4 regions of the Nocardia glycosmidis genome follow, and region 3 is predicted to be linked to each of the others. Evidence: riboswitches for the same ligand, from Rfam matches in the RefSeq annotation. Region 3 holds a riboswitch; each other region holds the start of a gene.
What was found. A riboswitch is a leader RNA that binds a small molecule or an ion and turns the genes downstream of it on or off. The one in region 3 is predicted to bind S-adenosylmethionine.

Region 1 (2,194 bases), on a different contig from region 3:
GCCTTCAGGATGGTGTTCTTCGTCGACATGTACACGGGGTAGTTCTGCTGCAGGCCGTAGTTGAACGACGCCCGCGCGAAGTCCTCGATGGACTTGCGGAAGTTGTACATGCCCATGACCACGCCGCCGTCCTCGGGCATCTTCACGACCTCGTGCACGATCGGCTCACTGCCGTCTTCCGGGGTGAAGGTGAGGGTGACGGTGCCGCCCTGGAAAACCTTGAAGTCGGTGGCGCGGTACTGGTCGCCGAAGGCATGGCGGCCGATGATGATCGGCTTGGTCCAGCCCGGCACCAGCCGCGGGACGTTCGAGATGATGATCGGGGCGCGGAAGATGGTGCCACCCAGGATGTTACGGATGGTGCCGTTGGGCGAGCGCCACATCTTCTTCAGGCCGAATTCCTCGACCCGCGCCTCGTCCGGGGTGATGGTGGCGCACTTCACGCCGACGCCGTGCTTCTTGATGGCGTTCGCGGCGTCGACGGTGACCTGGTCGTCGGTCTTGTCCCGGTACTCGATGCCCAGGTCGTAGTACGCCAGGTTCAGATCGAGATACGGGTGGATCAGTTTGTCCTTGATGAACTGCCAGATGATCCGGGTCATCTCGTCGCCGTCGAGTTCTACGACGGTGCCTTCAACCTTGATCTTGGACATGGATCTTCGTGTCCTCCTAGGATGGTGCCCTCATTGCACGGCCAGGCGAACACGCTTGTGAGCGGACCCCAGCTGTTCCAACAGACAACGTATATGGTCCCGCATTGTCCGCGAGACCGTGGTGCAAGCAAGACAAGCGTACTGCTGCCGAAGACCGCGCACCGCAGGCAGCCCCCGGAGTGAGACGCACACGTCAGTTACCGATCGGACCCCAAGCGCCGGCCCGCTCACCCAGTTCGGCGAAGGTCGCCGACAGCATCGCGCACCCCGCGGGATGCGCGCAGTGCGCGACCGCGCCTACCGGCGCTGACCAGTGAGTTCCATGCGGAATTTCGGCCGCTGACGGCCGCCGGTTATGATTCCGGACAGGTCATGAGTACCAGCGTCAAGCCCCGGCTCGCTGGTCGGCAACCCTCCAGCAGCGGCGGGGTGCTCCGGGTGATGACCGGGCTCCCGGGAGCCGGGGGCAAGCGCGCATCAGGAGGTAAGCCGGTATGTGTTGTTCGTCACACCGTTAGCCCCTGCTGTACCGGCGCATACCTTCATTTGGAGCAAACCATGAGTGAATCGTCCGCGGCCGCGGCCGAAGACGAACCGGCACAGTGGCCCTTCGACACTGCGCAGGTCCAGGTGGGATTCGACAGCACCGGCACGCCGAAAAGCGCGAGCCGGTGTTCGGCCGTGTGGTCCCCGCGCGGGCAGCAATTGGCCGGTAGGGCATTCGCCGGCCAGCCGTCCCGCTCCGACCACGTCGCTACCATCGGCGATGTGCGTTCTGTCGTGATTCACCCTGCGTCGATGACACGTCGCCGGCTCATGCTGGAGGAGCCGACCTGCGCGAGCATTCCCCGATCGGCCCCCCTCGCGCTGGACGGCGAGAATGTGCGCGCCGGTTTCGCGGCGGCTGCGACGTGACCGTGGACATCGAATCGAGCGCTCGCACGCCCAGTGTCACCCTGCCGCCCCCGGATGGGGAGTTCGGCATCATCCCCATCGGGGACGTCCGGTTGGAGAGCGGCGCAGTCGTTGCGGACGTACGTCTCGGAGTGCAGCGCTGGGGGGAACTCTCCCCGGAACTGGACAATGTCGTGCTGGTCGAACACGCACTCACCGGTGACTCGCACGTCGTCGGCAGGCCGGACGACATCCATCCCCTGCCCGGTTGGTGGGACGGCATGGTCGGGCCGGGCGCGCCGCTGGACACCGACGAATGGTGCGTGATCGCGACCAACGTGCTCGGCGGCTGTAAAGGCAGCACCGGGCCGTCCAGCCCCGCTCCGGACGGAAAGCCTTGGGGCACACGGTTTCCGGAAATCTCGATCCGCGATCAGGTGACCGCGGAAGCGATGCTGCTCGACCGGCTCGGCATCGACCGGCTCGCCGCCGTCGTCGGCGGGTCGATGGGCGGCATGCGCGTGCTGGAGTGGATGGTAGGCGCGCCGGATCGGGTCGCCGCCGCGCTGGTGCTCGCGGTCGGCGCCCGCGCCACTGCCGACCAGATCGGCACCCAGACCACACAGATCGCGGCGATCAAGGCCGAC
Region 2 (2,194 bases), on a different contig from region 3:
GTTCTCGGGGGCGTCCAGCTCGAAGGTGACCACGGTGCCGCCCCCGCTCATCTGACCGGTGGCCAGCGCGTGCTGCGGATGCGACTCCAGGAAAGGGTATTTCACCCAGCTGACCGCCTTGTTGTCCTCCAGGAAGCGGGCAACCCGCAGTGCGGAGTCGACCGAATGGCGCACCCGCAGCGGCATGGTTTCCAGACCCTTCAGCAGGGTCCACGCGTTGAACGGGCTCAGCGCCGGACCGGTATGGCGCATCAGCGTTTTCACCGGCCCGTCGATGTAGTCCTGCGCGCCGAGAATCGCTCCGCCGAGTACCCGGCCCTGCCCGTCGATGTGCTTGGTGCCGGAGTAGACCACCACGTCGGCGCCGAGTTCGAAGCCGCTTTGCAGCAACGGTGTGGCGAAGACGTTGTCCAGCACCACTTTCGCGCCCGCGGCATGGGCCAGTTCGCTCACCCTACGGACATCGACCAGGGTCTGCATCGGATTGGCGGGCGTCTCGAAGAACACCGCATTGGTCGGCACCGACAGCGCCTGCTCCCACTGGTCGAGATCCTCGCCGTCGACGAAGACGGTCTCCACGCCCCAGCGCGGCAGGATCTCGTTGCACACCACGAAGCAGGAACCGAATAGGCTGCGCGCGGCGACCAGCCGGTCACCCGCGCCGAGCAATGCGCCCAGCGCGGTGAACACCGCCGACATGCCGCTCGCGGTGGCGAAGCACGCTTCGGCGCCGTCGATCAGCCGGATCCGCTCCTCGAACATGGCGACCGTCGGATTGCCGTAGCGGGAGTAGACGAAATGCTCCGCCTCGCCGGTGAACGCGGCCTCGGCGGCTTCCGCGCTCTCGTAGACGAAGCCGGAGCTCAGGTACAACGCCTCGGAGGTTTCCTCGAAGCCGGAGCGCCGCAGTCCGCCCCGCACACCGAGCGTCGCGGGACCGACACCCTCGGGCAGGGGCTTGTCGAACGCGCCGCCGGTGATCACGACTGCCGCCAGGGCAGTCCGAGGGCGCGCCAGCCGGCGCCGCCGCGATGCCCGAACCCATCGAGCGGACCCTCGAAGCCGTCGAGCACGTTGTAGGAGGTGTGGTAGCCGGCCGCGGTGGCGGCGATCGCCGCGCCGACCGAACGCTGGCCGGAGCGACAGAGGAACACCACCGGCGTGGCGGGATCGTGGTTGTCGAGTGCCTGCCGCAGTTGCTCGACGAAGGCCTCGTTGCGCGCGCCGGCGGAGTCGACCCACTCGATCAGCACGGTAGGCCGATCGATCGAACTCGTGTCGGGGACGCCGACAAACCGCCATTCGGCTTCCGTCCGCACGTCGACGAGAACGGTTTCGGGATTGTCGCGCAACAGTTCCCATGCCTGCTGGGGGGTGATGTCACCGGCGTAATTGCTCATCTGCTCCTCCTGCGAATCCGCACTTGCCGCGCCCGCGTCTTCGAGCACGGCCCGGTCGTCACCCGGAGCACCCCACCGCGGAGGAGGGTTGCCGACCAGTAATGCCGGGGCTTGACACTGGTTCTCATGACCTTCGACTGAGATTGCACCGAGCCGGGTCACCGTGTCAAACGGTGGCTCACACTGCGCGAACGCTCAGGTGCAGACCAACCACTTGGCGCCGGATCTGGTGAGGTTCCACGTCTTGGTCGTCTCCGTGCCGTCTGTCACCGTGGTCACGGTGGCCTTGCCTTTGTCGCCGTCGACGATCGGGGGATCGATTTTCCTGATCTCGACTGACTTTCCGGCGCCGGACTGCCCGGCCAGCGGCGAACGGGCGGCGTCGAAGCCCTGGCATCCGGTACCGGGCGCCGGCACCGTCTCGGTGCCATTGGCGCCCTCGACGAAGTTGCGGACGGCCGCGGCGATGCGGTCGGAATCTGTGACATTTTTCTCAGCAGGCGACAGGACTCCGCCGAGCACGATCGCGCCGAGCACGATCGCCGCGATCACCGCGGCCGCGATGAACGGGATCGCGGAAGGCTGGTCGGTCTGATCGACCTGGATGATGTCGTCGTCGTCCGCGGTCGGCCGCTGCTCGGTCATGGCTCGATGATCCCTGGTCGGCGGGGTTATCGGGCGCTCGGCCCCACCGGAAAGGGGGGAGTCGCCGCCGGGACCCCAACAGCCGCTTCAGACCGAACGAGAGCGGGTATGCGCCGATTGTGAGGTTCTATGGCATCCACGGGGTTCAC
Region 3 (2,194 bases):
CGGATACCCGCGGCCGTGGTCTCGATGCCGTCGGCGGTCACCAGCGCGGTGACCTGGGCTTCGCCGAAGACCAGCTGGGCCCGCTCGTCCGGGTCGTCGGCGTCGACCGGCACATAGGCCGCGCCACTGTAGAGGACCGCGAGAATGGTGACGTAGAGTCCGCGGGTCCCGGAAGGCATCCGCACCCCGACCCGGTCACCGGGGCGTACGCCCGCTGTGGCGAGGCGGGCCATGGTCTGCTCGACCTCGACCACCAAGTCCAGGTAGGTCAGCACCACCTGGCCGTCGTCGATGGCCGGGGCGTCGGGATGTGCGAGCGCGGTAGCGGTCAGGATGTCGACCAGCGTCCTGGCCTGCGGCGCATGCTCGCCCCGCAACAACGGACGCTGCGGCGCGTCGACCTCTGTTCGGAGCACGGTGCCCACCGAACCTTCCATCGATCTGCCTCACACTTTCCGTTGTCGCGCCATAGTTGGGTTACCAAAGGGCGGGTTACCAAAGGGCGGGGTTACCAAAGGGCAAATGCCGCGATTGGCCAGTTGTCCACGGTACTGGGTTTGCTTCGGCAGCGCCCAGCGGCGCTGCGCGAACGGGGAATGTCGCTGCGCTCGACAAGGGGTGAACACCATGGATTCGAGATCGGCTGCTTGTTGTTAGCTGGATGAGGGCTGAGCGTCCGGCGACTCGTGCGCTGTGACATCGCGAATCGGGGCGCGACGGGCTGCGAACAGGTAACGCTTGGTTTTGCTTTCCGCAAAAGCGCGGGCCGCTGTGGTTACCTGGGCACCAGGGACGATCGTTCGGGTTACCGGGTGCTGCTGCGTATTTGCTGTATTTGTTCGGTCGTAGCGTCGTCGGAGACGAGATGCCGGGCCTGCTCCGGCCGGCAGCGGTGGCGCGGATGTGTTCAGGGCAACAGCCGCGTGCCGGCTTCGATGGCGAACAGTGCTCGTAAAGCGAGGTCAGGGGTGCCGGCCCGGCTCGTGAGTCTGCGCGCGGACGCACGGACGTCGGGCAGGTCCCGATCGGTATGTGCCGGCCTGGGATTGGTACCCAGTTGACAGCGCTGGGGCGCTTCTGCCAATCTCGGGTCAGGTCATGAGTACCAGCGCTAAGCCCCGGCTTGCTGGTCGGCAACCCTCCTCCGCGGTGGGGTGCTCCGGGTGACGACCCGGCCGCCGCCCAACCGGGCGCGGCAAGCGCGGACTCGACGAATCATTCGATCGCGGTCCTAGAGCCGACGGGATTCACGTGATGACTAGTGTTGTCGATACCACCTGTGCCGCATTCGCCCGGGTCTCGGGCGACGAACTGCTGGTGCCGCTCGTGCAGGGCGGAACCGCGAGCTACGCGAATTTCGACTATGCGGCGAGCGCGCCGGCATTGGCGCAGGTTACCGACCGCGTGCAGCAGTTGCTGCCGTTCTACGCGAGCGTGCACCGCGGCGCGGGTTACGCTTCGCGGATCTCCACGGAGTGCTACGAGGCCGCCCGCGGATCGGTAGGCAAGTTCCTCGACGCCGCACCGGATCACGTGGTGGTGTTCACGCGCAACACCACCGACTCGCTGAACCTGCTCGCGTCCTGCGTGCCCGGCGACACGGTAGTGCTCGATATCGAGCACCACGCCAACTTCCTGCCGTGGACCAGGCGCGGCCGCCGCGTCGTGCAGGCGGCCGACACGGTCGAGGAGACCGTCGGCCGGCTGGTCGCCGAGTTGTGCAGCAAGCCCGCCGCGTTGCTCGCGGTGACCGGCGCGTCGAACGTCACCGGGGAGGTGCTGCCACTGGAGCGGCTGGCCACCATCGCGCACCAGTGCGGCGCCCGGATCTTGGTGGACGCGGCGCAGCTGGCGCCACATCGTCGGATCAGCCTGCGGGACACCGGAATCGACTATCTAGCCTGTTCCGGTCACAAGCTGTACGCGCCCTTCGGCGCGGGTGTGCTGGTGGGCAAGCGGGATTGGCTCGATGCGGCGCAGCCCTATCTGTCCGGCGGCGGGGCGGTTCGGGAGGTGAGCACAACCGAGGCCGAGTGGGCCCCCGCTCCGCAGCGGCACGAGGCCGGGTCGCCGAACGTGCTCGGCGCCGCCGCGCTCGCCGCCGCGTGCGACGCGCTGTGTGCCATCGAGGCCGAAACCCTTGCCGCGCACGAACACCGGCTCGCCGACCGGCTCCGGGACGGCCTTGCCGCGA
Region 4 (2,194 bases), on a different contig from region 3:
GCGCGTGCAACCGGTTACGGCGCAGGCGGTAGCCGATCAGCTCGCCGTCGATGTGCACAGTTCCCGCGTCCAGTGATTCCAGGCGGTTCACCACGCGCAGCAGGGTCGACTTGCCGGAGCCGGATGGACCGATCACCGTGACCACTTCGCCGGAGCGAACGGTCAGATCGATGCCGCGCAACACCTGGTGCGGCCCGTAGGATTTCCGGACGCCGCGAACCTCGACGGCGAGCGTGCCGGTCATCGTGTCGCTCCGCGTGGTGCGGTGGAACCGATCTCGGCGACTTCCTGCAGCTTCTGCCACGCGCGCTGCAGCGGCGAAGGCGGCGGATTGCGGTGCGCGCCTTTGGCGTAGTGACGCTCGATGTAATACTGCGCCACCGAGAGCACGGTGGTGAGCACGAAGTACCACACCGTCGCGACCATCAGCAGCGGCACAACCCGCCCATTGCGCCCATAGATCACCTGGACCTGGTAGAACAGCTCGGCGATCGCCATCACCGACACGATCGAGGTGCCCTTGAACAGGCTGATCACCTCGTTGGTCGCGTTCGGCAGGATCGAGCGCATCGCCTGCGGGAAAACGACGGTGCGGAACTGCCGCAGTCGCGGAATCCCCAGTGCGGCGGCGGCCTCCAGCTGTCCCGCGTCGACCGAGATGAATCCGGCGCGGATGATTTCGGCGGAATATGCCGCCTGATGCAGGGCCAATCCGATCACGGCGGCGGTGAAGCCGCTGATCACGCCGTTCACCTCGAAGGTGAACAGCGCCGGGCCGAACGGGATGCCGATCGACAGCGTCCGGTACAGATAGGCGATGTTGAACCAGAACAGCAGCTGCACGATCAGCGGGATGGCCCGGAACGCCCAGATGTAGGCCCAGGAGATCACCCGCAATACCGGATTGTTCGATAGCCGGGCGACCGCCAGCGCGGTGCCGAGGAGGAATCCCAGCGCGGTACCCCACACGGTCAGCTCCAACGTCACTTGCAATGCCGACAGCACCGATTTCGCCGTGATGTACTGCGCGAACGTCGGCCAATCCCAGCCGGGGTTGGTGGCCAGACCGTGCACGAACTGGGCGAGCAGAACCAGCGCGACAGCGCTGACCACCCACCGCCACGGGTGCCGGCTCTTGGCTACCTCAGGCGTCTCACCTGCTCGAGCGGGATGCGGCTCGGATGTGCCGGCCGGGGCCGGATCGCCGAGCGAGGAGGTTTCGGGTGCGGCGGACGTGGTCATGCCCGCACCTCGCGGGCGCTCGGTTCCGGCCTGAGCGTGAACGCGGCTGCGTCCATGGCACGCTCACGCCATGCCAGGTCCTCGATAATCACTTCGGTTCCTCCATCGGTCCCGGCGGAAGCACCCGCACCCGGTGACCGGGGGGTTGCTGCGACGTCGACGAGCCAGGTCTCTCGGTCGCTCTGGATGGTTGGTGCCGACCCCCCGCCGGCCGATGTCGGGGTCGAGCCGAATCATGATGCCGAGCAACTGGACTCTGGAACAAGAGAAGTAATCAGCGTGAGCGTAGATCTTGTCGGGCCTGGATTCGTCGGATAATTCTGGTAGCCAGGCGTGCGCTGCCGAATGAGAGCGGTGCGGTCCCCGGTCGCATCATCGCCGGCGTGCCGGGGGGAGCCGAAGCGGCGGCCGGACGCGGCGTACAGCTTGTCGGTGGCGGCCGACCGGTGCCGTAGATCCCGGCAAACTGGACTGCTGTGGAATTGCTGTTGGCAATCTCGGCTGTTGCGTGCGTTTGCCGGAGTACTGTGCCCCTCGATCGTTCCGCCGATGAGGAGGTTTCGTGATCACGTTGCGTAGTCTGACTTTGTTGTCCGCCGTCGTGACCGGCTCGGTCGCTCTCGCGCTCGCGGGACCAGGGGCCGCCGGCGCGGCCCCGGACGACCCGGCCCCCGCGTTCTCCGACCGCGCCACGCAGACCGCGGCGCCCGGTGACCCGTGGAGCATCTACAACTCCGCGCTCGACGCGCTGCGCGGCCTCGGCATCGAGCCGTTCGCGTATCCGGCCGCGGCGGCGTTGTGCCTCGACAACACGACCCTCGGGCTCGCGCCCGCCGTGGCCGGGACCATTCCGGGCCCGTGGCCGAAGAACACCGTGCAGATCCCCGGGCTCGACCTCAACGCCGTCAAAACGGGGCAGGCCATGTTCACATTCGTGCCGTACGGGCTTGGG

Region 1: another riboswitch for S-adenosylmethionine. It lies ahead of ACT86A_RS05450 (hypothetical protein); the one in region 3 lies ahead of ACT86A_RS19915 (aminotransferase class V-fold PLP-dependent enzyme).
Region 2: another riboswitch for S-adenosylmethionine. It lies ahead of ACT86A_RS04065 (rhodanese-like domain-containing protein); the one in region 3 lies ahead of ACT86A_RS19915 (aminotransferase class V-fold PLP-dependent enzyme).
Region 4: another riboswitch for S-adenosylmethionine. It lies ahead of ACT86A_RS21535 (amino acid ABC transporter permease); the one in region 3 lies ahead of ACT86A_RS19915 (aminotransferase class V-fold PLP-dependent enzyme).

What each region holds. Positions count from the first base shown of each region.
Region 1 covers NZ_JBQWRH010000003.1:306,679-308,872, reverse strand. Annotated here, with positions in the region: gene ACT86A_RS05455 (NADP-dependent isocitrate dehydrogenase) at 1-653, opposite strand, end outside; SAM riboswitch class IV at 1,022-1,132, shown strand; gene ACT86A_RS05450 (hypothetical protein) at 1,212-1,568, shown strand; gene metX (homoserine O-acetyltransferase MetX) at 1,565-2,194, shown strand, end outside.
Region 2 covers NZ_JBQWRH010000002.1:344,190-346,383, reverse strand. Annotated here, with positions in the region: gene ACT86A_RS04070 (O-succinylhomoserine sulfhydrylase) at 1-984, opposite strand, end outside; gene ACT86A_RS04065 (rhodanese-like domain-containing protein) at 981-1,400, opposite strand; SAM riboswitch class IV at 1,415-1,532, opposite strand; gene ACT86A_RS04060 (Rv0361 family membrane protein) at 1,596-2,045, opposite strand.
Region 3 covers NZ_JBQWRH010000015.1:170,155-172,348, reverse strand. Annotated here, with positions in the region: gene ACT86A_RS19920 (Pls/PosA family non-ribosomal peptide synthetase) at 1-437, opposite strand, end outside; SAM riboswitch class IV at 1,095-1,208, shown strand; gene ACT86A_RS19915 (aminotransferase class V-fold PLP-dependent enzyme) at 1,255-2,194, shown strand, end outside.
Region 4 covers NZ_JBQWRH010000018.1:30,040-32,233, reverse strand. Annotated here, with positions in the region: gene ACT86A_RS21540 (amino acid ABC transporter ATP-binding protein) at 1-244, opposite strand, end outside; gene ACT86A_RS21535 (amino acid ABC transporter permease) at 241-1,242, opposite strand; SAM riboswitch class I at 1,342-1,435, opposite strand; gene ACT86A_RS21530 (hypothetical protein) at 1,805-2,194, shown strand, end outside.